DNA from 4 places in the Devosia rhizosphaerae genome. Region 1 is predicted to be linked to each of the others. Evidence: predicted binding sites of a transcription regulator. Region 1 holds the regulator's gene; each other region holds the start of a gene.
What was found. Region 1 encodes LexA, which represses DNA repair genes until DNA is damaged. Its sites were predicted from a motif close to TGTTCNNNNTGTGTTCNG; they were not measured.

Region 1 (7,288 bases):
TGCTGGGCCGTCGAGATCACCCTGCAAGGAGTGCCGCAGCACTGATTGCGTGCGCAGGACTTCGAACAGCTCTCCGGTCATGGCGGTCGAGAACCGCTCAATCCTTGTGCCATCGAGCACAGCCCATTTGGAGTGAGTGCCGGGCATGCAGACAACGCCCGCGAAGTCCGTGTAAGTGGCCGCGAGGCCAAGCAGCTGTGTCTCTTCACCACGCATGACGTTGTCATTGCCGCCGCGCTGACAGACGCCAGGCAGGATTGCGACTCGATAGCGAGTGTCTGGCATTGCTGGGTATACTGCGCCTGCAGCAAGATCGCGCAGATCGGTAGGTGCCTCCAAATATGGCGCCTCCATCCAACCCTGCCGGGCGCCCGCCATGCCGCAAACCAAGACTTCAGTGGGCTGGCCCTCTTGTCCAGTGTCGGCGAGAAGCTCCATCAGAACACCAGCGAATTGGTCGCGCTGGAGCTTGCCCATGCCTTTGTCGGAGCGGCGCTCAAAAATCACCGAGCCATCGGCAGCGATGCCCCAGACCCTGAGGTTGGATGTGCCCCAGTCCACCGCTATCCAATCCATCTTGGCGCTCAATCTATTCTCCCCGTCCGCCTCGGCGGGCGACACTAGTGACCGAATCTAATTCCAGCCAGCCCCATTCTCCGCCTGCGTCGCGACAGCAAAGGACGGCCGGGTCGACCTGTCTCCTCCTTGAGTAAGGCCCGACGCGCGTTGCGGCAGGTCGCGACGGGTTCTCCACTTCCGATCATTAGTATGATTTTTTCGGTGCCAAGGCATTTAATCTCGGTGCAGCCGTGTTAGAACTGTTCCAACGTTGGCGCTTGCGCCGACGGCCACTCAAGGAAAGATACGACAGATGACGGCAGGTAATGGCAACGGCGCGCCCAAGCAGCTGCGCTCGCGAGCCTGGTTCGACAATCCAGACAATCCCGACATGACCGCGCTTTATCTCGAGCGCTACATGAATTTCGGTGTCTCTCGCGAGGAATTGCAGTCCGGCAAGCCGATCATCGGCATCGCCCAGACAGGCTCGGATCTCAGCCCTTGTAACCGGCACCACATGGTCCTCGCCGAGCGTGTTCGCGAAGGCATTCGCGAGGCCGGCGGCATTGCAATCGAGTTTCCGGTTCATCCGATCCAGGAAACCGGCAAGCGGCCAACTGCCGGGCTCGACCGCAATCTCGCCTATCTTGGCCTCGTTGAAGTGCTTTACGGCTATCCGCTGGATGGTGTGGTGCTCACCATTGGCTGCGACAAGACCACGCCGGCAATGCTGATGGGTGCGGCGACGGTCAACATCCCGGCCATTGCCCTGTCTGTTGGGCCCATGCTCAATGGCTGGCACAAGGGCGAACGCACCGGTTCGGGCACCATCGTGTGGAAAGCTCGCCAGATGATGGCCGCTGGCGAAATCGACTACCCGCAGTTCATCGAACTTGTGGCGTCTTCGGCACCTTCGACCGGCTACTGCAACACCATGGGGACGGCGACCACGATGAACTCGCTGGCCGAGGCGCTCGGCATGCAGCTTCCGGGCTCGGCGGCGATCCCTGCGCCTTACCGCGACCGGCAGGAAATCGCGTACCGCACCGGCAAGCGCATCGTCGACATGGTGCATGAGGACCTCAAGCCCTCCGACATTCTGACCAAGGACAATTTCGTCAACGCCATCGTCGTGAACTCCGCTATTGGCGGCTCGACCAACGCGCCCATCCATATCAACGCGATTGCCAAGCACATCGGCGTCGAGCTCAACATCGATGACTGGCAGGAGCACGGCCACAAGGTGCCGCTGCTGGTCAACCTGCAGCCGGCTGGTGAGTATCTAGGCGAGGACTACTATCACGCCGGCGGCGTTCCGGCCGTCGTAAACGAGCTGATGAAGCAGGGACTGATCCGCGAGGGCGCGCCCACGGTCAACGGCAAGTCCATTGGTGAGAATTGCCGCAGCACGCCCATTCAGGACGACAAGGTCATCCGTCCCTTCGATCAGCCGCTCAAGGGCGAAGCGGGCTTCCTGGTGCTCCGTGGCAATCTGTTCGACAATGCCATCATGAAGACCAGCGTGATCTCGCCCGAATTTAAGGAGCGCTACCTTTCGGACCCGGTGCATCCCGGCATGTTCGAAGGCAAGGCCGTGGTGTTCGACGGGCCTGAGGATTACCACCACCGGATCGATGATCCGTCGCTCGAGATCGACGAGCACACGCTCCTGTTCATGCGCGGCGCGGGGCCCATCGGCTACCCTGGTGCGGCTGAAGTGGTGAACATGCGGCCACCCGATTACCTCATCAAGAAGGGCATCCATTCCCTAGCTTGCATCGGTGATGGTCGTCAGTCGGGTACTTCTGGCTCTCCCTCGATCCTCAACGCTTCGCCAGAAGCGGCAGCTGGCGGCAACCTCGCCATTCTCCAGACTGGCGATCGGGTTCGCATCGATCTCAACAAGGGTGAAGCCGACATCCTGATTTCGGACGAGGAAATCGCGTCCCGCCGTCAGCAACTGGCCGAAACGGGCGGCTACAAATACCCAGCCCATCAGACACCCTGGCAGGAAATCCAGCGCAACATCGTTGGCCAGCTGGGCGAGGGGGCGATTCTCCGAGGCGCTGACAAATATCAGCGGATTGCCCAGACCAACGGCGTCCCTCGCGACAATCACTAGGAATGCAGAAGGCCCGCCAATCGGCGGGCCTTGTCTCATGTCAGCTAAATCTACTCAGTACTTGCGCAGCAGGCCCACCAGCCGACCTTGCACCTTGACGCGGTCCGGCGGGAAAATGCGGGTTTCATAAGCCGGATTGGCCGCTTCCAGTGCCACAGTGTTCCCCTTGCGGCGCAGGCGCTTGAGGGTTGCTTCCTCGTCGTCCACCAAGGCCACGATGATCTCGCCCGTCGAGGCTTGATCCTGCTTCTTGATGAGCACGGTGTCGCCGTCGAAAATGCCTGCCTCGATCATCGAGTCGCCGCGCACTTCCAGTGCGTAGTGCTCGCCGGGCCCCAGCATTTCCGGTGGCACGGCGATGGTGTGGGAGTGGCTCTGGATAGCTTCAATGGGCGTACCGGCAGCAATGCGGCCCATGACCGGGATGGAAATCGGCCGAGCATAGTCCTCGCCGGCGCTGATGCGAGATGGGGGCGAAGCGACCTTGCCGAGATTGCCTTCGATGACTGAAGGTTCGAAGCGGGCGCGGCGACCACCGAGCGTTGGGTTCATCGAGTCCGGGAGTTTGACCACTTCAAGCGCACGCGCCCGATTGGGGAGGCGGCGGATAAAACCGCGCTCTTCCAGGGCGGTGATCAGCCGGTGAATGCCGGATTTCGACGCCAAATCGAGGGCATCCTTCATCTCATCGAAGGACGGCGGAATGCCGCTTTCTTTCATCCGTTCGTGGATGAACATCAGCAGCTCGTGTTGTTTGCGCGTCAGCATTGGCCCCTCGGCGAGAATCGGAACATAGGCAGAACGACTATAGGTGTTCCAGTTATGTTCTGCAATATCTCCATTGCCATTCCGTGGGACTTAAAGATGAACGGATCCTGAACGACTTTCTCGCTTCAGAATCCGTCTATCGGTAGTGCTTCGACAACTGCTCTGGCGGGCTGGCCGGGATCATGCTCGGGTTGCACGATCAGCATGTCGGCATCTGCGAGCGAGGAGGTGTGCCCGCTATCGGTTTGGGCGATCGGGTCGAGCATCGGCCCGGCATCCGTCTGCACGAGGCGGGCCCGCATGAAGTGCCGACGCGCGGTGTTTGGCGGCGTGGGGCCGACGAGAGGCAGGCGCCAATGCGCAGGCTCGTCGTAGCCCAGCCAATGGCGGAGTGCCGGCTTGATGAAAACAGTGGCCGTGACCATGGCCGAGACGGGATTGCCCGGCAGGCCGAACACCAGGGTTCGTCCATTGCTGCCGAACATCAGCGGCTTGCCGGGGCGCATGTTGATGCGCCAGAAGTCGAGCGCGACACCCAGATCTTTCAATGCACCTTGGACGAGGTCGTGCTCGCCCACGGACGCGCCGCCGGTGGTGATGAGGATGTCCGGCTCGGCAGCCAGCGCCGCACCCAGGCGAGAGCGCAGCAGGGCTGCGTCATCAACAATGATGCCGTGATCCGTCACTGCCTCGGCATAGGGCGCGAGCATGGCAGCAAGCCCAAAGCTGTTGGAGGCGACGATCTGGTCGGGACCTAGTGGAGTACCGGGGAGAACAAGCTCATCGCCCGTCGCCACGAGGGCAATCTGCGGCCGGTGGGCTACGGTTAGCCCGGCGCAATTGGCTGCAGCCGCCACGGCGATCTGCATGGGCGTGAGGCGCGTGCCCGCCGCGACCAGCGTCTGACCAGTAGCGAAGTCAGCACCCGTGGGGCGGATGCTGTGGCCAAGCCGGGCAGGGGCCGTGAAGCGGACGAGGTCGCCCTCGCGCACCGCCTCTTCCTGCATGATCACGGTGTCGGCGCCGACGGGGACTGGCGCGCCAGTGAAGATGCGGACCGCTTCTCCTTCCCCAACAGACCCGCTGAAGGCTGCGCCGGCCTGAGACATGCCAACGACCCGAAGCTGCGCCCCGTCGCTCACGTCCGCGGCCCGCATGGCATAACCGTCCATGGCGCTGGCATTGAAGGGCGGCTGGTCGTGCGTGGCAATGATCGGGTCGGCGAGGACGCGGCCCACCGCCTCGGGCAGGGCCACAATTTCCGGCGTTACTGGGGGAACACGGCTGAGGATTTGGGCCAGCGCGTCGTCGACCGGAAGAAGGCTCATGGCGCCCGCATGTAGTCGCCGGATTTGCCACCCGACTTCTCGAGCAGGCAGATATCGCTGACGACCATGGCGCGGTCGATTGCCTTGGCCATGTCGTATAGCGTGAGGGCCGCGGTAGAGGCAGCAACCAGTGCTTCCATCTCGACGCCGGTCTGTCCAGTTGTTTCAGCCGTCGCGGTGATGCGGATGGCCTCGGCGCTCTCGGCTTCGATTTCGACGTTGACCTTGGTGAGCGGAATGGGATGACAGAGCGGAATGAGCTCGGAAGTCTTCTTGGCACCCATGATGCCGGCCACGCGCGCCACTGCGAGTGCGTCGCCTTTCTTGAGGCCACCGCCCATAATGGTGCTGATTGTCGAGGGTTGACCGGTCAACCGCGCCTGCGCCGTGGCTCGGCGACGCGTAACCGCCTTGTCACCAATATCGACGATGTGCGCCTCGCCCCGGGCATTGAGATGGGTGAGGGCTTGGTTGCTCATGAGCGAACCGTCTCGACTTGGCCCATCAGGAGAGCCCGCGTCGCGGCGACCACATCGTCCTGCCGCATCAAACTCTCACCAACGAGGAAGGTCCCGATACCCGCTTCGCGATCCAGCAGTTGCAGGTGGGCGTGGTCCACGATGCCGCTTTCGCTGACCAGGGTCACGCCTTCCGGAACACCGCCTGCGAGCTTGATGGAGGTTTCGAGGGTTGTTTCGAAGGTGCGCAGATTGCGATTGTTGATGCCGATGAACTGGGCGCCCAGCCCTAGCGCACGATCGAGTTCAATCTGGTCATGCACCTCCACCAGTGCATCCATGCCCCATTCCTCGGCGGCGTCGAGCAGGTAGCGCGCCACGTCGTCGCCGACCGCGGCGAGGATGATGAGGATGCAGTCCGCGCCCCAAGCCCGTGCCTCGGCAACCTGATAGGTCTCGAACAGGAAGTCCTTGCGCAGCACCGGCAGGCGCGTCGCAGCGCGGGCCTCGATCAGATAGCTGGGCGAGCCCTGAAAGCTCGGCCGATCCGTCAGCACAGAAAGGCAAGCTGCGCCCGCCATTTCATAGCTCCGGGCGATCTCGGCGGGGTTGAAGTCGGGCCGGATTAAACCCTTGGACGGGCTGGCCTTCTTCACCTCGGCAATCAGGGCATACTGCCCCGCAGCGCGCTTGCTCTTGAGAGCCTTGAGGAAACCACGTGGAGCGGGCTGGTCATGGGCCTGTGCCACCACCTCTGCCCATGGGTGCATCGCCTTGGCAGCAGCGATTTCCTCGCGCTTGTAGGCTTCGATCTGCTGGAGAATATCGGTCATGCGTCCCGTCCGTTTGACACCGCCACCAGGCGGGCGAGAGTGCCCTTGGCCTTGCCCTCATCGATGATCGTGCTGGCCACGGCAATGCCGTCCTCGATGCTGCCAACGCGATCCGCGACGAAAATGGCCGCTCCGGCATTGAGCAGTACGGTTTCCCGGTAGGCACCCGGTGCTCCGTCGAACAAAGCCCTGATCGCCTGCGCATTCTCTTCCGGCGTGCCCCCCAGTAAGTCTTTGGGGTCGGTCAGTGGCAAGCCGATCTGCTCGGGGTGAAGCTCAAAGCTGCGGAGATCGCCATCGACGATCTGGGCGACGAAGTTGGGTCCAGAGGTCGAGAGTTCGTCGAGCCCTTCGCTGGAGTGAACCACCCAGGCCTTGATGGCGCGATTGGCCAGCAAGGCCGCTGCAACCGGCTCGACCCATTCCTGCGCGTAGACGCCCAGGAGGTAGCGGCGAACCCCGGCGGGATTGGATTGCGGTCCGAGCAGATTGAAGAGGGTGCGCACGCCCATTTCGACGCGCGACGGGCCTACATGGCGCATCGCGGGATGGTGGGAGGGCGCGAACATAAAGCCAATACCGGCTTCATGGATGCAGCGCGAGATTTCCTCGGGAGAGAGATCCAGCTTGACGCCGAGAGCCTCCAGCGCCTGAGACGAGCCAGACCGCGAGGACAGGGCCTTGTTGCCATGCTTGGCGACGGGTATTCCCGCCGCAGCAACCACCACGGCGGTCGCGGTCGAAATATTGAGGCTGCCGACGCCATCGCCGCCGGTACCCACGATGTCGATTGCATCCTGCGGTGCCGCGACGGGGATCATCTGCTCGCGCAAGATGGACACGGCGGCGGCAATCTCGCCCACCGTTTCGCCCTTGATCCGCATGCCCATGAGAAAGGCGCCGATCTGGCTGGGCGTAGCTTCACCCGCCATGATGATGCGCATGACGCTGCGCATTTCCTCACCGGTCAGGTCGCGGCGATCAGCGATTTTGTGGAGGGCCGCCTTGATGTCCATCACGCTGCCTTCCGGGTTTTAAAGTCGCGGGCGATATTCAAGAAGTTCTGCAGCAAGGCATGGCCGTTCTCCGAGGCAATGCTCTCGGGGTGAAACTGCACGCCATGGAGCGGCAGGGTCTTGTGCTGCATGCCCATGATCAGCCCGTCCGCCGTGCTGGCGGTGACCTCCAGCGTTTCGGGCAGCGTCTCCTGCTTGACAATCA
Region 2 (7,288 bases), 1.8 Mb from region 1:
TAGGCCGAAGCCCAGACCAGAAGGGCAAAGGAGGCGGCGTGGCTTTCGGGAAAGCCATATTCACCAAAGCCCTCGATCTGACGGAAGCACTGCTCGGCAAAGGCGGGGTCGTAGCCGTTCTTGCGCATTCCCGACATGAAGCGGGCGCGGAATTTCTCGATGCGTCCATTGCGCTTGAATGTGGCCATGGCGCGCCGCAACTGGTCGGACTCGCCAGGGGAAAAGCCTCCTGCGATAATGGCGATCTGCATGGCCTGCTCTTGAAACAGGGGCACGCCTAAAGTTCTCTCCAGGACGGCCTTCAACTCCGGCTTGGGGAAGGTCACCTTCTCGCCGCTGATCCGGCGTTTCAGATAGGGATGGACCATGCCCCCTTGAATGGGTCCGGGGCGGACAATGGCCACCTCGATGACGAAATCATAAAGCTTGGTGGGTTTAAGACGCGGCAGCATGGTCATCTGTGCGCGGCTTTCTATCTGGAACACCCCAATCGTGTCGGCTCGCTGGGTCATTCTGAAGACGCTGGCGGCTTGTTCGGGATTATGGTCCGCGTCTGCGATCAACCCGGCAATGGTATAATCCTTGTGGTAATTGCGATGAAGCATCTCGAAGGCGCGGCGCAATGCGCTCAGCATGCCGAGCGCCAGCACGTCGACCTTGAGGATGCCGAGCGCATCGATGTCATCCTTGTTCCATTCAACAATGGTGCGCCCTTCCATGGCCGACTTGCCAATCGGAATGAGGCGATCAAGTGGATCACGGGTGATGACGAAGCCGCCCACATGCTGACTGAGATGGCGTGGAAAACCTCGAAGGGCGCGCGCCACTTCCAGCACGCTGGCCAGTATTGGCTCGCTAGGATCAAGCCCGATCTCCTTGAGGGTCTCGGGGCGGATGCCATCGGCCCAACCCCAATGAAGCTGATTGAGCGCACAGATCGTGTCCTCTGAAAGTCCGAAGACTTTCCCCACTTCGCGCATGGCGGCCTTGGTGCGGTAAGAAATGACATTGGCGGTGAGGCCAGTACGCGCGCGGCCATATTTCCCGTAGAGATATTGGATCACCTCCTCGCGTCGCTCATGCTCGAAATCGACGTCGATATCGGGCGGCTCGTCGCGCTCGGTGGAAATAAAGCGCCCGAAGACGAGGCTATGGATAGTGGGGTCTACCTCGGTGATTTCCAGGCAGAAACAAACCGCTGAGTTGGCAGCCGAACCTCGCCCCTGGCAGAGAATCTGGCGCTCGTAACGAGCGAAGTGGACGATGTCACGGACAGTAAGGAAGTAAGCTGCGTAACGCTTGTAAGCGATCAGGCACAACTCTTCCCAGAGCGTATGCTTGATCTTTTCGGTCAACCCATGAGGGTAGCGTTTGCGCGCCCCTTCCCAGGTGAGGCGCTCCAGCGTCTCCTGCGCAGTTTCGCCATTTCCCACTGTCTCGGTGGGATAGTTGTAGCGCAGATCATCCAGCGAGAAATGGATGCGGGCAGCAAAGCGGCGCGTTTCGGCAATAGCCTGGGGGTGCTCACGAAATATACGGCACATTTCTGCAGGGGTTTTGAGGTGCCGCTCGGCATGCTTTTCCAGTCGCCGCCCGGCTTCATAGATGGTCAGGTGCTCGCGAATGCACGTCACGACATCCTGCAGCACCCGCCGTTCGGGGGCATGATAGAGCACGTCACCGGTCGCCAGGAGAGGGGTGTGCTGGCAGTGAGCTAAGTCAGCCAATCGGTTGAGACGAGCCCGATCGATGCCATCGAAGCGTGGGGCTGCAGCCAGCCAGGTGCGGCCCTGAGCGCGCGCGGCGAGGGTTCTGAGGGTCGCTTCGGTTGTGCGCCAGTCCGTCTCGTCGGGCAGGAGAATGAAAAGTTGCCCGGCTGATAGGTCTTCCGATCCCTCTTCCGCAGGATTTTCCCATAGATCGGCGAAGTGCAGCAGCGGCTTGCCCTTGTTGCCGCGCATGTTGGCCTGGGTAAGGAGCTTGCAGAGCCGGCCATAGGCTTCCCGATCAGTTGGATAGGCGACGATGTCCGGCGTTCCGTCGGAAAAAACGAGCCGGGTGCCCACCAGATAGCGGTAACCTGGAAATTCCGGTCCAATTTCGCGGTAGGCCACGAGCCCCCGCACCACGCCGGCAAAGGAATTTCGATCGGCAAGGCCGATGCCCGCTAAGCCCAGAGCGGCGGCAGCGGCAACATATTCCTCCGGATGTGAGGCGCCGCGCAGAAACGAGAAATTGGAGGTGGCGACGAGCTCAACATAGTCGCTTTCCAGTTCGGGCGGGCGTTGCCGATATCGAGCGGTGAACTCGAGCACCTCACTCATGGAAAGAACCCGTGGAGGTACCAAAGGGGGCTAGCCTGCACTTCATAAAGCCCCTGCCGGAAGAGCCAAAAACGCCGGCCTGTCTCATCCTCGGCAAGATAGTAATCGCGCGTATCAGCGCCTTCTAGGTAGGGCGGGGTTTCGAGTGCTTCCTGAGTGGGGGCGGGCAGCCCCGAAAGATCGCGAATCTTGCGGTCAGGCTCGGAAGGTTCGGCATTGGGCACCAACTGCAGTGGCCTGCCGCTCCGCCACCACTCAGGTGCAATGCGCTCCGGCCCTGCGGCCTTGGTAAAGCGATAGCTGACACGTCGCCATACCATAAGGGCGGGTGGACCATCTGGAACCTGGGCCGTCACTGTGATGGGCTCGGGCCGGGGCAAAAGGCGTAAGGGCCGGATAAGCGCTTGGTCTGGCGCTGTGGCGGGATCATCCGGTGTTCGGGCGACTACCGGCTCCAAAACCACTGCTTGTTCTGGCTGGTGCGTGTTAGCAAAACAAGAGCGGAGCACCGCCATTACGCCAAGCCGGCTGCTCATGCGGTCTAGGAGCTTTTCGAGGTCCGCCGAGGCGTCGCTGCTTTGCAGGGCAGTGAGCTGGGCCGCCTCAAGCGATGAGATCGAGCTGGCGGCCAAGCGCACTATGTCTATGCCGAAGCCTGCATCATATTCCCCGATCAAACGCTCGGAGCGGTGCTTGAAAAGACGGGCAATGTGCGCCGGATCGCGCGTGGCCCGACCGGAATTAACCGAAAGTGTCATGACCTTATGGTCGACGCGATAGAGGAAGAGGTGAAAGGCTTGGGCGCCCTCACCAGCGGTTTCAAGATGGCAAGCGAGTTGCACGGCCAGATCGTGTGCCGTCATCAGCACGTCGTCCATCAGAGCGATTGGGTCGGCAAAACGGCGCTCGGCATAGCGCTCTGCCGCTGGTAGGCGGGGCACCAGGCGTTCCTCGATTGCGCCGTAGGCTTGGTCCAGCCGGACAAGCAGGCTTGCACCAAAGCGGGCCTGCAAGGGCTTGCGCGGACGCTCCCGTACCTGGCCGATCTGCTTGAGGCCCATCTGCATAAGGCCGGTGGTCTGCTCACTAGTGAGGCGCAGTGCAGCCACGGGAAGCGCATCGAGGAAGGTGTGCGTTCGGCCTTCCGAAATGACAGCTCCCGGAGAAAAATGGGCTGTAGCCCATGCCAAACCAATCGTGCTGCCAATGGCACCACGAACGTGATAACCCAGTTGAGCAAGACGCTGGGTCAGTTGGTTTAGCATGGCTGCTTCGCCACCGAAAAGGTGCTCCACACCGGTAATGTCGAGAACTAGATCGCCATAGGGCGCGCAATCGGTATGGACTGCTACCAGCGGGCTGGCATTAGAGTGCCAATCGGCAAATTCAGCAAATGCGGTAGCAAAAGCTTGGTGGTCGATTTCCCGGGTCAGCAGTTGCGGTGCTATGCTGCGGGCGTCAGCCAAGGACTGGCCGATGCGGACGCCAAACCTGGCAGCCGCTCCGTCAAGGGCCGCTACGCGCAGACCCCCTTTGATGCGTTCATAAAAGGCCAGAGGTGCTTCCCCCAAAGTGGGGTCATGCCGTTTGGCGTAGTCGGTCACCCAGCTGGGGAGATGGAGCACTAGGTAACGTCGTGCCGGTGCGCCTTTCCGGTGCATGATCGGCAGCTGTATCGACGATGTAAAAGCCATTTTCCGACCAGCCTAAAATCCATTCCTGCTGTTCCCTTTGGGCTAGTGCCCCCTTTTCTCTCACCACCCGCCATCGGGTTTCGCCGGGCGCGCGGGGATCATAGGGCATTTCTCCGCTCCGGGCCCCGCCGATATGCCAGCGAAACTGAGCGGCGCTCGCTTCTCGGCCGGTGCCATAGCGGAGGAGGAAAATCGAGGTTTTGGAGGCCTGAGCACGCAGGCTGAGGCGCCGACTGGCTGTGAAATCAAGGATTTTGGGCTGACCACCGATCTCAGCCACCACGGCAGCAACACCCCGGCACGCTAAGGCTTCTTCGGCGGCCCAGAGCAGTTCCACCATGTCTTTGGGGCGGACCAGGATCAGCTGTGCTGGATCAAGGCCGAAGGACAGCAGGCCTGCGCCGTAGGGAACACCCAGTTCCTGGGATTCCCCAGCTAGTTGGAGATAGACGAGAACTTGGCGGGGGCCGCCCAGCAATTGCTGCCCCAAGCCAAGGGCAAAGCCCAGGCTGGCACCGCAGTTACGGTGTTCATCGGTAAAGATTTCCTGGACCATACCCGGGCCAAGCACCGGAAACTGCCCGGCACCGACCGTATGGCGCACTGCTGCATTGGCCAGCGCGGGCTTGCGCTCGATATTGGCAATGGTATCCCGCAGCGCGGCAAGGCGCTGTTGGCGATCAGACGCATCCATCGCGGTTTCCCGTGTTCTTGTGTGAACAAAACGGGAACATTTAGACTCCGTTCCGTGACAGAGTCGAGTCCTTTCGTGACCTTTCCGCTGTGGCGCTTGTGCACCATTGAGGTCAAGAGCGTGTGAGTGCCTCATCCAACCTATTGAGCTCGGCGTTTCCCGTGCCCACTCTCAATTCGCTTGCCTCCCGCATGCATTTGAGAATCACCAATCCTGCTGCCCCCCAAGGAGGCTCAAGCCATGTTCGAGGCCATTGCCCGTCTGTTCCAAAAGCCCGATGGGGTGCGCGACGCCCATGACCCCAAGCTGGCCGTCGCGGCGTTGCTGGTGCACCTGGCCGCTGTGGACGGGCAGATGACGGAAGACGAAAAGCGCACCATCAAGAGCGCCCTCAAGCAGCATTATGGGCTGGACGACGCCGAGGTGGAGAAACTGGTCAAGGAAGCGGCCTTCCGCGACGCCGAGGCAGTGGATTTTTATCGCTTCACTTCAGGCCTGATCCAGCTTGAAATGGAAGATCGCATCGAGATCATCCGGCTGATGTGGACAGTGGTCTATGTCGACGACACCAATCACGAACTCGAAGACAACATGGTCTGGCGCATTGCCGAGCTGCTCGGCGTGTCGAGCCGCGACCGCACCATTTTGCGCAACCAGATCAAGAACGAACAAGCGGCCGAGTAGCTACCAGGCTGTCCACTCACCGATAATTTCGACCTCGTCAGCCAGACAATCGAAATCGCCGGCCTTATCGGCCGCCGCGCGGGCCAGGTCATTGGCATCATCATTGGCTCGGGCGTCGACATAGGCGATGTGGCAGGAATTGCCTTCGGCAATTTGGCTCACCACCAAAACCTGCCCGCTATCTTTCCCCGTGTCGGGATCGGCGGTGTGATAGCGCACAATGGTAGCGACCGGAAACCAGCGGCCCATGGCGTTGGAGAGGCGCCATTCGAGCTTTTCGCCCAGGCGGTTAAAGGGCGGCAGGGTTTGACTACCGCTCTGGTTGTTGTCACCAAAACCATAGGCAAGGGAATAGCGGAGATCCCCTTCCATCACCTTGAGCGGAAAGCCTTTATAGCCGGGACAGGCCCAGCTGGCGCCGAAATCGTCGGCATCGAGGACGAGGCACTGGTCGAGATTGATGTCGGTATAGGCGCTGTTGAAGGCGGCATAAGCGGGCAGGGCGCAGCAGAGGGCGAGGGCGGTGCTCAAGAGCCAGGATTTCATCAGCAACTCCAATGTGAGAGGGCAGGTTTGCGCCAAAACTGACTTGCCTTTGCGGCTCAAGCTAGGCACAACGCAGCCACTTTTCCGCCTCCGCGATGAACGGGACCTGAACGCAAAAAATGAACATCGACGCGATCCCAACGGGCAAGAACCCGCCGCACGACCTCAACGTCATCATCGAAGTGCCGCTGGGCGGCGAGCCGATCAAGTACGAGATCGACAAGGATAGCGGTGCGCTGTTCGTCGACCGCTTCCTCTATACGCCGATGCGTTATCCCGGCAATTACGGCTTCGTGCCTCACACGCTGTGTGGCGATGGCGACCCGCTCGACGTGATCGTCATGAACTCCCGGCCGCTGGTGCCGGGGGCCGTGGTACGCTCGCGTCCCGTGGGCGTCCTCTTCATGGAAGACGATGGCGGCCAGGACGAGAAGATTATTGCCGTGCCGGTTTCAAAGCTCACGCGCATGTATGATAATATCAAGGATATCGAGGATTTCCCCGAGATCCAGCTCGAGCGCATCAAGCACTTCTTCATCCACTACAAGGATCTCGAGCCCGGCAAATGGGCCAAGATCGACCGGATTGGCAATCTCGCGGACGCGACCAAGGTCATTCTCGATTCCATGGAAATGGCCAAGACTGCCAAATAAGCCGATGCTTGTCGTCCCAGCCCTCCAGAGTCATAAAAGACTGGCGGGACGGGAGGCGCGGCGAAATGAAGTTGATCGCAACCACTATGGCTGCCCTGCTGGCGCTGGGCAGCCATTGCTTTGCCCAGGCGGCGCCCATGCCGGCTGATCCCACCCAGATCTTGTCGGACCGCCTCGAACGGGACGGGCAGGGCACCGGGATTGCCGCGGCCGTGGTGGAAGGTGGAAGCCCCGAGTTCTTCAGCCGGGACGTTCTGAGGGTTGGCACCGCGGTGCCAATTAGCCCGCAAACAGTCTTCGAAATCGGTTCGGTGACCAAGGTCTTTACCAGTCTCCTGCTCGCGCAAATGGTGCTGGAGGGCAAGATGGACCTGCATGCTCCGGTGGAGGATTATCTTCCCGAAAGGGTGGAGATCGGCGCGTTCGAGGGAACGCCGGTTACGCTGTTCGACCTCGCGACGCATCATTCTGGCCTGCCGCGCATCCCGCCCGAACTGATGTTCGCCGATCCGGCGAATCCCTACGCTGTCTACAGCGAGGATATGCTCTACGACTTCCTTGCCGCCTACCCGCTGCAACGCCGGCCGGGCGAGCGCTTTGAATATTCAAATCTTGGCGTGGCACTCCTGGGTGCCGCCATCAGCCATACGGCTGGCGTTTCCTATGGCGAACTCCTGGAGACGCGTATCTTCG
Region 3 (7,288 bases), 170 kb from region 1:
TGCTCCATTTGTCGCTGATCTTGTCGAGCACGCCGCGCACCGGACAGTCGGTTATGGCGCCCGAGGCCTTCTCGTTCCAGCGCTCCACATAGAGTGCGGCTTCCTGCTGGGCATCGCGCATGGGGGTTACCTTCAGGTGACGTTGTGGGGAAGAAGTGCCTTCTTTTCAGCAGTGATGAAGGCGCCTAGTTAAGTCTCCATTCGATACCTACTCTCCATACGCCGCCAGGGCAAGGAGATGGGCAACATGGAGAATGGAAATGGCTGACTTCACCAAACAATCCCTGCTGGTCACCGGCGCGAGCGGTCACCTGGGCCAACTGGCCGTCGAGGAGCTCCTCGCCCGTGGCGCCAGCAGAGTCATCGCTGGCACGCGCGACCCCGCCAAACTTGAGCGGTTCAAGTCCCGCGGCGTCGAGGTGCGCAAGATCGATTTCGACGACACGGCGCTGGCCGAAGCCCTCGTAGGCGTCGATCGCATGCTCATGATCAGCACCGATGCAATCGGCACACGAATCGAGCAGCAGGCTTATGCAGCAACAGCTGCCAAGGCGGCGGGGGTGAAGCATATCGTCTATACCTCCGCGCCCTCGCCGCGACCAAATGCGGGTGGCGGCGCCGCCATCGACCACTACTGGACCGAACAGGCCATCGCCGCGACCGGGCTCGACTTCACCTTCATGCGCAACCACATCTATGCCGAGATCACGCTGATGGGTGCTCCGGCGGCGCTTGGCTCGGGGCAGCTCTTCGATGCGACTGACGGACGTGGCCGGGCCTATGTGACGCGAGCCGATGCGGCCCGTGCGGCTGCCGGAGCCCTGCTCAGTGCCGAGGGCAAATCCATCCATGATGTCACCGGACCCGCAGCCATCACCCAGGAAGAACTGGCGGCGCTATTGGCCGAATTGTCCGGCAAGCCGGTAACTCGCGTAGGCCTGACCGGCGAGCAGTTGCGGCAGGGCTTGGTTGCCTCTGGTGTGCCAGAAGGCATGGCGCATGTCCTTGTCGCCTTCGACCGTGACGCTGCCGAAGGTTACCACGCCGTGGTGAGCGACACGGTGGAGCGCTTCTCCGGTCGGCAGCCGCAATCGGTCCGGGACTTCCTCGTCGACAATCGGGCGGCGCTGAGCGCCTGAGGCCCTGCGCGTCCCACCTGGCGTGGGGCGCGCCACCGTCCGGCTGGACGCCACTGGCGCAAAGCCTTAGGAATCGCGCCCAATTTCTCGCCTGATGTTGGGGATTCGCGGTTTGGCCGAAGGTTCAGTTTTTCAGCGCGCTTGGCAGCGGGCCACGCGCGATCGGTCCATCGGCTTTGGTCTGGAGCGGCTCGGCGCCCTCACCCTGCGCCACCCGCGCATCATGGCGCTGCTGGTGGTGCTCTTCAGCGTTCTCTGCTTCTCGCAGATCCCCCGCGCCAATGTCGACGGCGACCTCTTGCGCGTCTACGCCCATTCGGGCCAGCACTATGATGCCTATGAGCGGCTGTCGGAGAATTTCGGCACCTTTGAGAACGACATCTATGTGCTGGTCAACTCGCCGCGGCTGACCGATCCCGAAGTGCTCGAGGAGATCCGCACCCTCGCGTTCGATCTCGAGCTCAACGACTTTGCCGTGGGCACCATGTCGCCCTTCACCTTGCGCAAGCCCGACGGCGACGGCGGCTCCGTTCCGGCAGTGCCCGAGGGCATGACCACCCCCGAGCAGGTGGCAGCGGCCCTAGCCGATTTGCAGCAGAACGACCCCATGATGCGCAACCTCATCACGCCCGATCTATCCGGCGTGGTGCTGATTATCTTCCCCAATCAGGAGATGACGCGCGAACTGGGCAATGCGGCGATGATCGAGAGCCTGCGCGAAACCGTCGCCTTCTACGAGAGCCAGGACATTCAGATCGAGCTGACCGGGCCCCCGCTCTGGACCTCCGAAATGCTCAATGCGGCGGTCGATGACCAGATCAAGTTCACCGTCTATGGCTTCGCGCTGGGCGCGGTCATTGCGCTTTTTGCCCTCCGCTCGTTGACCGGCGCGCTTCTTGTGGCCGCCACGCCGTTCCTGGCGGTGATGTGGTCGATGGGCATGATCCTGCTCCTCTTCGGCTCGTTCAGCTTTCTTACCATCATCGTGACAACGCTGGTGCTGGTGATGGCCTTTGCCGAGTCGATGTTCTTCATCTTCAACTGGCTCGCCTATTGGCGCGACGGCGATGACCCCAGCGCGGCCGTCGACCGGACGCTCAAATTGGTCGGCCCCGCCACCGCGCTCACCACGCTTACGACGCTGGTGGCCTTCGCCTCGCTCTATGTCTCGCCCGGCCAAGGCGTGCAGGAATTCGCACTGGCGGGTGCGCTGGGCTGCGTCATCATGTTCGTGTGCCTGATGACGGTGATGCCGCTGCTGCTCAAGGCGGCTGTCCGGCTCGGGTTCAAGCTGCCCAAGGCACCGAACTTTGCCCTCAACGCGCCCGTGCCGCTGGCCTGGAAGCTGGCGACCACAGCCGGCAGGCCGGTCACCATCCTCTCCGTGCTCCTCGTCATCCTCCTGCTGGTGCCGTTCTTCGTCATCCAGCCGCGTTTCTCCTTTGAGGACTATGTCGCCAACGAGTCCTCCGCGCTCACCGCTGCCGAGAGCATCGATGAAGGCGTGGGTGGCGTGGCGCCGCTTTATGTCCGCGTGCCGCTCGTCGAGAACGATCCCAATATCGGCCCGGCCGACTACGAGACACTGCGCATCGTCCACGAAATCGTCGAAGGCGAGCTGGGTGACAACAAGGTCATCTCGGCGGCCAGCATGACCAACTACACCGAGAGCGGCTTCACGCGCGAACAGGTGCTGAGCGCCGTCGGCCCCTTCATGCGCAAGCGCTTCGTGACCGATGATGGCTCGCAGGGCCTCGTCACCGGCTTCATGCCGACCGTCATCGAGAGCGGCAAGCTCAAGGAGCTCGTCGCCACCATCGAGAACCAGATCGCGGCGGCCGGCATCGAGGGCGCCGAAGTGGGTGGCTTCCGCGTGCTCACCACCTTCGCTACCGACGACATCGTGCGCTCGCTCCAGGCCTCGCTGACCGCCAGCGTCCTCATCAATCTGGTGCTGATCGGCATTGCCTTTGGCAGCTTCCGCATCGCCCTGGCCTCGACGGTGCCCAATGTCTTCCCGATCCTGGGCACAGTCGGCTATCTCTGGGCGACCGGCGCGGGGCTGCAATTGACCACGGTGATCGCGCTGACGATCGCCTTCGGCATTGCGGTCAACGACACCATCCACTTCCTCTCCCACTACATGCATGGGCGGCGGAACGAAGGGCTGGGTCACCTCGCCTCGGTGGAGCATACGCTCAAGCGCATTGGCGGAGCGATCGTCGCCACCACCGTCATCCTGTGCGCCGGCACGATCATCGTCGCCTTCTCGGCACTCCCCCAGGTGGCGCTGTTTGGCACGCTCTTCGTGCTGTCGCTGGGCCTGGCGCTGGTCGGCGACCTCTTCATGCTGCCGTCCATCCTGGTGGGTGGGGGCAAGTTCTTCGAGCGGCTGCGCGGCACCAAGGAAGATAAAACGAAGTCTGGTGCCACGCCGGTCGAACCAGAGCGGACCAGCTGAGACACAGCTGCTTGCGAGAAATCGGGGCACCCGAATAGATTGTAGACGTCTGATTCGTCTGGCAGGGGGCAGTCTCCTGCCGCAGTCACATTGTTGAGAAGCTTGCGGCCGGAGCCGCACGGATTTGGTATCGGTTTCCGGCATCGGATCTGCCGGGGGGCATGATTCACTGGAGGCTTAGTGCAAATGACCCATGTCGCATCCCTGACGCGCGCCGTCGCGCTCGCAGGCCTGCTCCTTACGTCTGGCGTCGCCAGCGGCCCGGCCTTTGCCGGTCCTGCTGAAGTGGCGTTGCTGCAGTCCTATATTGGGGACTGGCGCGGCCGCGGCACCCTGACCGGCGCCAACAAGGAGACGGTGGTGTGCCGCCTGTCGCTCAACCAGGGCAATCAGGACAAGGTCAACTACAACGGCCGCTGCACCCTGGCGGGCAACAATCTCTCCGTTGCCGGCACCCTGGCCTATATCGATGGTAGCCGCCGCTACGAAGCGGCGATGAGCTCGAACGCCACCTTCACCGGCACAGCAATTGGCCAGAAGCGCGGCAATGGCGTCATCTTCAACCTGCGCGAGCAGGAGGAAGACGAAGAGGGCAAGGAGTACAACATCTCCTCTCAGATCACGCTCGATAACGGTGCGATCAACGTCGCTTTCGATGTGGTCTATGTGGAAACCGGCGAGAGTTTCCGCGCCTCGGTGCCGTTCAGCCGGTAGGCTCCACTTACCGAACAGCAAAGGGCGGCTCGGTGGATCCGCCCTTTTTCTTGGCTGGGCACAAGGAAAAGGGGCCGTCCGGCCCCCCCTCATTCTGCGGTAAAACCTCAGAACGGAATATCGTCGTCCATGCCGCCCGGCTCGAAGGCCGGCGCATTGGTCGATGGCCGGCGCCCACCGCCACCCTGATCGCGCACGCCGCGGAAACCGGTGTCGTTGCCATAGCCGCCGCCGCCCTCGCCAGCGCCACCACCGCCGCGGAAGCCGCCTTCACCCTCACGGCCGTCGAGCAGCACCATGGAGGAGTTGAAGTTCTGCAGCACGATCTCGGTCGAGTACTTGTCCTGACCCGACTGATCCTGCCACTTGCGGGTCTGCAACTGGCCTTCGAGGTAAACCTTGGAACCCTTCTTAAGGTACTGCTCGGCCACGCGGGCCAGACCTTCCGAGAAGATCACCACGCGATGCCACTCGGTCTTTTCGCGCTGTTCGCCCGAATTGCGGTCCTTCCAGCGCTCGGATGTGGCGACCGACAGGTTCACCACCTTGCCGCCGCTCGGCAGGTTCCGCACCTCGGGGTCGGCACCGAGATTGCCCACCAGAATTACCTTGTTCACGCTGCCCGCCATGGCGAACTCCCTGTCAATTCAGCCTGGCGCGTCACCAGGCCCTTTCCAACACATTTGGCGCGCCGCTCAGCTGGGTCGCACCAATCCTGCGGCACCCTACCCCTTTGCCGATCCCGGCGCGCCCCCAAAGGCGAAGTTGTAAACAGGCGCCGCCGCAGCCCTGCAATCGCCGAGGCCAAAAGTTAATGTTCCCATTATGTTCTAGTGCACGAGATTGGTCAACAACCTCCTTCACATTACCGACGTTAACGAGTTTTCACTTACTTTACAGGAGCTTAAGTGGTGCTGCACGCTACCAGAGAGCATCCTCGTCACGTTCCAAACAAGGAGAACATGACATGAAAAAGTTCCTCGCCGCCCTGCTCGCTCTGACCGTGATTAGCGGAGCAGCCGCTCCCGCTTTTGCCGCGGCCCAGTCCTGCCCATTCGTTGATCAGTCGATGTGCCCCGCAGTAGCGCAGTCGCTGGTCAGCGAAGAGAGCAACGCCTGAGCGGTCCAGCGCTCGGCTACTGACACGCTATGTCAGGAGGCCTCCGTCAAGCCAGATCTTGGTTCCCGGAGTCCTCGTGACGCCGGGGACACTGCGTTACATGCGGTAGAGGGAGCGTTGTGGCTGTCCATGCATTCTTTCACGCACAATCGTGGGGCTTGACCAACAGCATTTCGTTCCGCTTATGTTCTCAGACGGGACTCGCTGCTGTTGCTTGGCGTACACGTCATGGTTACCACTCGGCTTGGCAGCCATGCTAACGGGTCGCTTGCGGGGCCTACGCCCCACGCCTATTTGCTGGCTAAGTTCCAGCACAATAAATGACCGATGCCCGTGCCGCCTCCTGGGGCACTGACCGATGGACGTGACCGACCATGCCAATGCCTAGCCAGAACCGTGAGATCATCGTGCGCGGCGCCCGCGAGCACAATCTCAAAGGCATCGATGTCAAGCTGCCGCGCGACAGCCTCATCGTCATGACGGGGCTCTCGGGTTCAGGCAAGTCGTCCTTGGCCTTCGACACCATCTATGCCGAGGGCCAGCGGCGCTATGTGGAGTCGCTGAGCGCTTATGCGCGGCAATTCCTCGAAATGATGCAGAAGCCCGATGTGGAGCACATCGAGGGGCTCTCCCCCGCCATTTCCATTGAACAGAAGACGACCTCGCGCAATCCGCGCTCGACGGTCGGCACTGTCACCGAAATTTACGACTATCTGCGCCTGCTCTTTGCGCGCGTCGGCGTGCCCTATTCGCCCGCCACGGGGCTGCCCATTGAATCGCAGACCGTCTCGCAAATGGTCGACCGGACCTTGGAGTTGCCCGAAGGCACGCGCCTCTATTTGCTGGCGCCCTTCGCCCGGGGCCGCAAGGGCGAGTACAAGAAGGAACTTGCAGACCTGATGCGCAAGGGCTTCCAGCGCGTCAAGATCGACGGCGAATACCACGAAATCGAGGACGCCCCCGCGCTCGACAAGAAGCTCAAGCACGACATCGAAGTGGTGGTCGACCGCGTGGTCGTCAGCCCCGACATCGCCGGCCGCCTGGCGGAAAGCTTCGAAACGGCGCTGAAGCTGGCCGATGGCATCGCACTCATCGAATTTGCTGATGAGCTGGACGAGAATGGTGAACCGCGCCAGATTACCTTTTCGGAGAAGTTCGCCTGCCCCGTTTCCGGCTTCACCATCACGGAGATCGAGCCGCGGCTGTTCTCGTTCAACAATCCTTTCGGCGCCTGCCCGGTCTGCGATGGCCTGGGCACCGAGCAGAAGATCGACCCGGACCAGATCGTCCCCGATGCGTCGCTCTCCGTTCGTGACGGCGCCATCCTGCCTTGGAGCAAGACCAGCGCGCCCTACTATCTGCAGACGCTGACTGCGGTGGCGAAGCACTACGGCGCCTCAACGGGAACCGCCTGGAGCGACCTGCCCTTCGAGGTGCAGCATGCGATGCTCTATGGCACCGACAAGACACCCATCAACTTCGTCTATGACGATGGCCTGCGGCAGTACAAGACGACCAAGCCCTTCGAAGGCGTCATCGGCAACCTTGAGCGGCGCTACAAGGAGACCGAAAGCGCCGGCATGCGCGAGGAGATCGAAAAGTACATGTCGGCCAAGCCTTGCGTGGCTTGTGGCGGTTATCGGCTCAAGCCCGAAACGCTGGCCGTAAAAATCGACGGCCTGCATATCGGTAAGGTCAGCGAGATGTCGATCAAGATTGCATCGACCTGGTTCACCGAGCTTTCGGCAAAGCTCAGCCCGACACAGTCCCAGATCGGCGAGCGCATCCTCAAGGAAATCCGTGATCGCCTCAGGTTCCTCAACGACGTGGGCCTGGAATACCTGTCCATGTCGC
Region 4 (7,288 bases), 1.2 Mb from region 1:
TGCTTGACGGCATTGGTGACATAGACGCGACTGCGGTCGATACCGACCTTTTCCACTGCTGCATCAAGGACTTTGCCAGCCGGACCAATGAAGGGCTGACCGGCGAGGTCCTCCTGGTCCCCAGGCTGTTCGCCGACGAACATCACCTGCGCGTGCTCGGGCCCTTCACCGAAAACGGCCTGCGTGGCGTGCTCGTAAAGCGGGCAGCGACGGCACCCCTGGACGGCGGCGCGCGCATCGGCAAGCGAAGTAATTTCGCTTTGCGCTTCAGCGGCTTGCGCGTACTTTTCCGTTTGCTTGACATGCCGCGAGGGAGGCTGGCTGGCTGCGCGCTCGATCATCTGCTGCTCCGCTTGTCTGGCGCCTCGCACCAAGGGAGCAATGAGTTCGGCTTCGGGCAGGTTGCGCCAGTATTTCACCGGCATCTCCGATTTCATGGCCGAGATCTTAAGGCGCGCGGGATTGAAGATGGAGGAGAAGTAAGTCCGCCAGTCCTCCTCCACCGCATCGACCTCCGGTACGTCGGTGCGGCGACCGCCCTCAGCAAAAACAAGGGTTTGGGTGTCCCAATAGACCGAGCGATAGGGCGTAACGATGGCCCAAACCATGCCATCGAAGCGCCGGGCAAAGAAGGGGGCGGTGAGCTCGAGCGAGTAATGTTCGGGCTCGAACCAGGCGGCGAAGCGCTCGAAGCCAGTGTCATCGGTGATCGCCTTGAAGCGCACAAAGGCCTTCATCTTATGGCTGTCGCGCCGCACCGCAGAGGCCATTAGTGTTAGCGTACTGTTGTCCTTATCAGCAGCATTCAGCAGCAGTTGGGGCACTTCCTGTAGCCGCCAGAGCACTCGATAAAGAAGGTCGAACCGCGCCGGATCGGCGTGGTTGATGGCAGTTTGCGCAAGTTCGATGAACTGGCGCGGCACCGAACCGATCGGTCCAGCCGCTTCGGGCAGCATGGCGTCGCCGCCTTCAAAGAGCCCGTTGGCTTCTCCTGGTATACGCCAGGCCACGTTCTCGGGGGATAAACCAGCCGCGAGCAATTGGCGGGCCTTGCCGCGCCACTCGTCGAAATCGTTGAGCGATTGGAGGCGTACCGCGATCATTCTAGAACAGCGCCAATTGCTCTGGCGCGGGCGTGAGCTTTGCCCGCAGGCGCTGATGGTCGGTCAACCCGCCCGGCGTCCAGTCGAGAGCCTCGATAAAGGGTCGCACCTTGTCGATCGATCCGGCAATCCGCGCCACATCGTCAAGCCGGAGCGAATGGTGACGGCGCGTAGCGATGATACGGTCGACGCTGCGCGTTCCCAGACCCGGCACGCGCAGGAGCATGTCGCGGTCCGCACGGTTGACGTCCACGGGGAAGCGCTCGCGATGCTTGAGCGCCCAAGCGAGCTTGGGGTCGATAGCCAGATCAAGCAGTCCATCCTCCCCACCCGCCACGATCTCCGGCACGTCGAAGCCATAAAAGCGGATCAGCCAATCGGCCTGGTAAAGCCGGTGCTCGCGCATCAGCGGCGGCGGCCTGAGCGGCAGGCGCGAACTGGCGTCGGGGATGGGCGAAAAGGCCGAGTAGTAGACGCGGCGCAGCTTATAGCCGGAATAGAGCCCTGCCGCCCGATTGAGGATGGCCCCGTCATTGGCGCCATCGGCACCGATGATCATCTGCGTCGACTGCCCGGCGGGCGCCCACTTTGGCTTGGCGGTCCTGGTCTTGGTTTTGGCTTCTGGTGCGGCTTCATCAAGCTTGCCGCGCACCCGGGCCATGGCGGTGCGGATTTCGCTCGGCCGCTTTTCGGGTGCGAGGGTTTCAAGCGCGATGTCGGTCGGCATCTCAATATTGGTCGACAGCCGATCCGCCCATCGCCCGGCTTCGGCGAGCAGCTCGGGCGCGGCATTGGGAATAACCTTGAGATGAATGTAGCCGGCGAACTGGTGATCTTCCCGCAGCGAGCGCGCCACCCGCACCAGTTCTTCCATAGTGTAGTCCGGCGAGCGGATGATGCCCGAGGACAGGAACAGCCCCTCAATGTAGTTGCGCTTGTAGAAGTCTAGCGTCAGCCCGACAACTTCCTCGACGCTGAAGCGCGCGCGCTGCACATTGGAGGAGGAGCGGTTGACGCAATAGATGCAGTCATAGACGCAGAAATTGGTCAGGAGGATTTTGAGCAGACTGATGCAGCGACCATCCGGAGCATAGGAGTGGCAAATGCCGCTGCCCTCGGTTGAGCCGATGCCGCCCTTGCCGGCGCTGTTGCGCTTTTCGGTTCCGCTGGAGGCACAGGAGGCATCGTATTTGGCAGCATCGGACAGAATGGCAAGCTTGCGGCGGAGCGTAAGGGGGGGCATGGCGTTCTTCTTATGTTCACACAAGTGATACGCCAGATGCCGGTCGCAGATCATGCTAAAAAGACATGAGACGCTAAGTTGTGATCGAACGAGCAACCGCCCTTGTTCAAGAAATCGCACCAGTCTGTCGGGATTGGACATCTGCCAGAGGCGAGCGCTCTGGATTACATCTTGGTCACAACAGGACGCGGGAACAGATCTCGCCGCAGCAGGAGACAGCAAATGGCACTCGAACTGGGAGGCATCCATCACCTCACGGCAGTTACCGCCGAGGCGAAGAAGAACCTTCATTTCTACACCCAGACCTTGGGCATGCGGCTCATCAAGAAAACGGTGAACCAGGACGACACCACCGCCTACCACCTTTTTTACGGTGATGGCGTTGCCTCGCCTGGCGCCGACCTGACCTTTTTTGATTTTCCAGCGGCACGCGAGCAGCGCGGCAACCACACGGTTGGGCGCACCGGCCTGCGGGTCGATAGCGAAGAGAGCCTCCTGTGGTGGAAGGAGCATTTGCAGTCCCACAATGTCGGCACCAGCGGCATAAAGGAACGCAACGGCCACCTCTCGCTCGACTTCGAGGATTTCGAGGGCCAGCGCTTCCGCATGGTGATCGACGCCGTCAACAAGGTCGTGCCCTGGGCCAAGTCGCCCGTGCCGGCGGAGCGGCAGATCATCGGATTGGGGCCGATCACCCTCTCGGTGCCGCGGCTGGACCGCACCGAGCCGGTGCTGCTCAAGGTCATGAACATGCGCAAGGTGCGCGAATACCCCATGACCAGCCATACGCCCGAAACCCATGTCTATGAAATGGGTCCCGGCGGCCCGGGTGCCGAACTGCATGTCGCGGTTGATCCGAACCTGCCGCCCGCCCGGCCGGGTGCCGGCGGCGTGCACCATGTGGCCTTCCGCACGCCCAACGAGGACACGCTGCGTGAGTGGATCGAGCGGGTGAACTCCTTTGGCATCCGCTCCAGTGGCGAGGTCGAGCGGTTCTATTTCACCTCGCTCTACTTCCGCGAACCCAATGGCATTCTGTTTGAACTTGCCACCGACGTGCCGGGCTTTGCCGCCGACGAACCGATGGAAACGCTGGGCGAAAGCCTCGCCCTGCCCCCCTTCCTGGAACCGCGCCGGGCCCAGATCGAGGCCAACCTGAAGCCCCTGGTTTAGGGTTTGCAAGGGTAACCCCTACCCATCCTACCCCTCACGAGGGGGAGGTGAAGAGGCGGCAGCACGCGCGATTGGTTCCTCCCCCTCCAGGGGGAGGTTAGGTGGGGGTGTGCATCAGGCGAGGATCGTCCAGCCCGTGAGGAGCACGACAAGCACTGTCACCAGCGCGCCAGAAACATAGAGGATGGTCCTGAGGCTTCCCCCTTTGGCCGCCTTGCCGCCCTGCAAATAGATGGTCAGGTGGAGCAGCCGTATTGCAATGTGGGCCCAAACCAGAATGGCCAAGATGGTGGGTTCGACGCCCACCATAATTGCAACGATCACAGGCACGACAAACGGGGCGAGCGCCTCTACCGAATTCATGTGGACGCGGTCGATGCGGTAGAGAGGGTTTTCGTCGCTGGCCGGGATGACGGGCCCGGAGAGCACTCCGGCACGGCCCTTCGAAGCCCCCGAATAGATGGCCAAACCCACGGACACGAGACAGAGTGTGAGCAAACCCAAAAGGCTGAGCGTGTAGGATTCCATCTCGCTGGGCTATCCTATGCAGATGAATGTTCAGCGACAGTGCGAGCGAGGCGAAGAGCCCCGACGCCGCCGGGCGTGCAAGCGCGCGTCACAATACCACAATAGCGCTGCCGATGAAGTGTGCTGATCGAGGTTGGCTGAGGCCAGGAGTTCCGCGCCTGGGGAGTTACCCCCACCCGGCCCCCCCTGAGAGGGGGAGGTGAAGAGGGGTGAACGGCACGACACACTCGGTCGGTCCCTCCCCCTTGCAGGGGGAGGTTAGGTGGGGGTCTTGTAGGGGGAGGCTAAGTGGGGGTCTTCCTGGAAAGAAGTCCCGCGTGTCCACTCAGGAGACCCAGATGGCTTGACCATCGTAATGATATAACATTAGAAAGACGCATGTTATAACATTCCGGAGGTTGATCTTGCGTCTCTCACTTCTTGCACTGGCCCTGATGATGGGCTCGGCTCATGTTGCGGCGGCAGACGAGGCTTGGCGCCTGTTTGTTTCCGACCATGAGGAGCCGGTGGTCCGCGTTGTCGATGCACTGACCGGCAAGCAAATCACCCAGATTGACCTGGCAGGCCCAGCCAGCCTGCACCGCAGCCAGAGCGGTGAAACGGTCTTTGCTGTTCAGGGTGCCGCTGGGGCCGTGACAGCGATAGGCACCGGAATCGCCCTGGACGATCACGGCGATCACGCCGACCTCGAAGTTACTGAACCAGGGCTGACAGGTTTCTCGATCGAGGGCGATGGCCCGTCGCACTTCGTTGAACATGGCGGCCATTTCGCTGCCTTTTTCGATGGCGAAGGCGTCGCGCGCGTGTTCAGCGAGAGCGAAGCACTCGCTGGCGAAGGAGAGATCAGCGAGGTCAAGGCCAACGCGCCGCATCATGGCGTTGTCGTCCCCTTTGGCGACCATTCGATTGTGTCGGTCTACGATCCAGCCGGTGATGGCTCGGTGGTGGGGGTGCAGGTCGTCGGAGCCGACGGCGCGCCGATCGGGGCTGTCGTTGAATGCGTCGGTCTACACGGTGAAGCCCTGTCTGGCGATCTTGGTGCCATTGGCGGCTGCCAGGACGGTATTCTGCTGATCAGCTCCGCAGGCGGGCAGCCGAAGGTCGAGGTGCTGGCATTCCAAGACGGGCGGGGCGAAGGTCGAGTTTCCACCCTTGTTGGTGGACGTGGTCTCCAGTATTTCCTGGGCAATTTCGACGCGGACACCGTCTCGCTGGTCGAGCCAGGTGCTGAGGCGCCTTACCGCCTTGTCGATCTACCCACGCGCCGCGTCCACTTCGCTGTCGATCCGGTTCGGCCCCGGTTCGCCTACGTGTTCACCGAAGACGGTACATTGCATAAGCTCGACGTCATCCGGGGCGAACTCACTGATGCCCTTGAGCTGACCGATCTCTATTCGATGGACGGCCATTGGAGCGACCCGCGCCCGCGGATTGCCGTGGCTGGAGACAACATCTTCGTCAGCGATCCTCTCGCGGGCAAGATCCACGTCGTTGACGCTGAAACCTTCCAAGAGAACGAAGCGATCACAATTGAAGGCAAGCCATTCAACCTTGTTGCTGTGGGCGGCAGCGGGGTCGATCACGACGCCACGGACCAAGAGCATGGGCATAGCCATGACAGTGATGCACATGATCATGGTCATGCGCACGATCAGGACAGCAAGGTTTACCAGGGCTATTTCGAGGATGACCAGATCGCCAGCCGCGCGCTGACCGACTGGGAGGGCGATTGGCAGTCGGTCTATCCCCTGCTCCAGGACGGCACGCTTGACCCGGTGATGGCGCACAAGGCCGAGGGCGGGGAGATGACCGCTGAAGAGTACCGCGCCTATTACGATGTCGGCTACCAGACCGAAGTGGATCGGATCACTATCAAAGGTGAAACCGTCACGTTCTACGAGAATGGCGAGCCGGCAGCAGCGCGTTACGAGAGCGACGGCTACGAAGTTCTGACCTACGAAAACGGCAATCGTGGCGTCCGCTTCATCTTCAAGAAGGTCGATGGCCACTCAGCTGCCCCTGGTTTTATCCAGTTCAGCGACCATGCCATCGCGCCACAGGATGCAGGTCACTACCACCTGTATTGGGGGAACGACCGTGCGGCACTGCTGGAGGAACTGACCAACTGGCCGACCTACTACCCGACCGCGCTCAGTGCTGAGGACGTGGTCGCCGAAATGCTCGCCCACTAGGCGCCTTTTCGCAGATCCATGCGCTCGGCCGCACGGCCGGGCGCATTCTCTGGCTACCGTATTACGCCTCTTGTCCGTTCCATGCTAAGGCCATGGCAAACAGACAGGGGACCACCGATGAGCGAAAAGAACCAGCGCCGGGGCCGGCTCGTCCTGATTGCCTTTGGCGTGGTGGCGCTGATCTTCATCATCGCATCGCTCAACAGCAATCTCAACATCTGGCGGCAGAACGACGCCGCCGAAGAAGCGGCGCAGGAATCGGTGGATGCCCAGTAGGTCCTAGGCGACCAGCGCCTGCGGCACGGCTTCGGCGATGAAACCACCGCCCAACACTTCCGAAGTGCCGGTGTCATCGGCGTAAAAGACGCAAGCCTGCCCCGGCGAGATGCCGTATTCGCCGCTGACCAGCGTCACATAGACATCCTCGCCGCGCATCTGGATGACCGCCGGCTGCGGGCCGCGGGTGGAGCGCACCTTGACCTCGACCGGCGCCCCATTGCCGGCGCTGGCTTCGGCTAATGGCCGGGCACCCAGCCAGTTGACGTTGCGCAGGCGCACGGTATGGGTCTTGAGCGCCTCGCGCGGGCCCACGATCACTCGGCCAGTCTTGTGCTCGAGCTTGACCACGTAGAGCGGCTCGCCTGCGGCCACGCCAAGACCTTTCCGCTGGCCGATGGTATAGTGAACGATGCCCTCATGCTTGCCCAGCACGCGGCCGTCGAGATGGACGATCTCGCCTTCGGCCACTGCTTCGGGATGCATCTTGCGGATGATATCGGCATATTTGCCCTGCGGCACAAAGCAGATGTCCTGGCTGTCGTGCTTGTCGGCGATCTCAAGGCCCATGTCGCGGGCGAGCTCGCGCACTTCGGCCTTGCCCATGCCGCCCAAGGGGAAGCGCAGGTAATCGAGCTGATCCTGGGTGGTGGCGAACAGGAAATAGCTCTGGTCGCGCTCGGCATCGACGGGGCGAAAGAGCTGGCGGCGGCCATTAGCGCCAAGCCGGCTCTGCACGTAATGCCCCGTTGCCAGGGCGTCGGCGCCCAGAT

Region 2: a site for LexA is predicted at 4,734-4,751, ahead of QOV41_RS01765 (ImuA family protein). Genes of this name have one in related genera too.
Region 3: a site for LexA is predicted at 5,609-5,626, ahead of uvrA (excinuclease ABC subunit UvrA). Genes of this name have one in related genera too.
Region 4: a site for LexA is predicted at 2,349-2,366, ahead of QOV41_RS04920 (putative DNA modification/repair radical SAM protein). Genes of this name have one in related genera too.

What each region holds. Positions count from the first base shown of each region.
Region 1 covers NZ_CP126539.1:2,193,632-2,200,919, forward strand. The annotation lists gene QOV41_RS10875 (2-dehydro-3-deoxygalactonokinase) at 1-588, opposite strand, end outside; gene QOV41_RS10880 (IlvD/Edd family dehydratase) at 872-2,680, shown strand; gene lexA (transcriptional repressor LexA) at 2,735-3,448, opposite strand; gene QOV41_RS10890 (molybdopterin molybdotransferase MoeA) at 3,574-4,776, opposite strand; gene moaC (cyclic pyranopterin monophosphate synthase MoaC) at 4,773-5,255, opposite strand; gene trpC (indole-3-glycerol phosphate synthase TrpC) at 5,252-6,067, opposite strand; gene trpD (anthranilate phosphoribosyltransferase) at 6,064-7,086, opposite strand; gene QOV41_RS10910 (anthranilate synthase component II) at 7,083-7,288, opposite strand, start outside.
Region 2 covers NZ_CP126539.1:343,879-351,166, forward strand. The annotation lists gene QOV41_RS01755 (error-prone DNA polymerase) at 1-2,324, opposite strand, end outside; gene QOV41_RS01760 (Y-family DNA polymerase) at 2,321-3,949, opposite strand; gene QOV41_RS01765 (ImuA family protein) at 3,903-4,712, opposite strand; gene QOV41_RS01770 (tellurite resistance TerB family protein) at 4,953-5,396, shown strand; gene QOV41_RS01775 (hypothetical protein) at 5,397-5,942, opposite strand; gene ppa (inorganic diphosphatase) at 6,062-6,595, shown strand; gene QOV41_RS01785 (serine hydrolase) at 6,661-7,288, shown strand, end outside.
Region 3 covers NZ_CP126539.1:2,367,423-2,374,710, forward strand. The annotation lists gene QOV41_RS11700 (winged helix-turn-helix transcriptional regulator) at 1-121, opposite strand, end outside; gene QOV41_RS11705 (NmrA family NAD(P)-binding protein) at 261-1,139, shown strand; gene QOV41_RS11710 (efflux RND transporter permease subunit) at 1,252-3,600, shown strand; gene QOV41_RS11715 (hypothetical protein) at 3,787-4,314, shown strand; gene ssb (single-stranded DNA-binding protein) at 4,422-4,943, opposite strand; gene QOV41_RS11725 (hypothetical protein) at 5,282-5,434, shown strand; gene uvrA (excinuclease ABC subunit UvrA) at 5,809-7,288, shown strand, end outside.
Region 4 covers NZ_CP126539.1:1,012,214-1,019,501, reverse strand. The annotation lists gene QOV41_RS04925 (UdgX family uracil-DNA binding protein) at 1-1,103, opposite strand, end outside; gene QOV41_RS04920 (putative DNA modification/repair radical SAM protein) at 1,105-2,346, opposite strand; gene QOV41_RS04915 (ring-cleaving dioxygenase) at 2,569-3,519, shown strand; gene QOV41_RS04910 (MAPEG family protein) at 3,634-4,047, opposite strand; gene QOV41_RS04905 (ZinT family metal-binding protein) at 5,607-6,239, shown strand; gene QOV41_RS04900 (hypothetical protein) at 6,357-6,515, shown strand; gene mnmA (tRNA 2-thiouridine(34) synthase MnmA) at 6,519-7,288, opposite strand, start outside.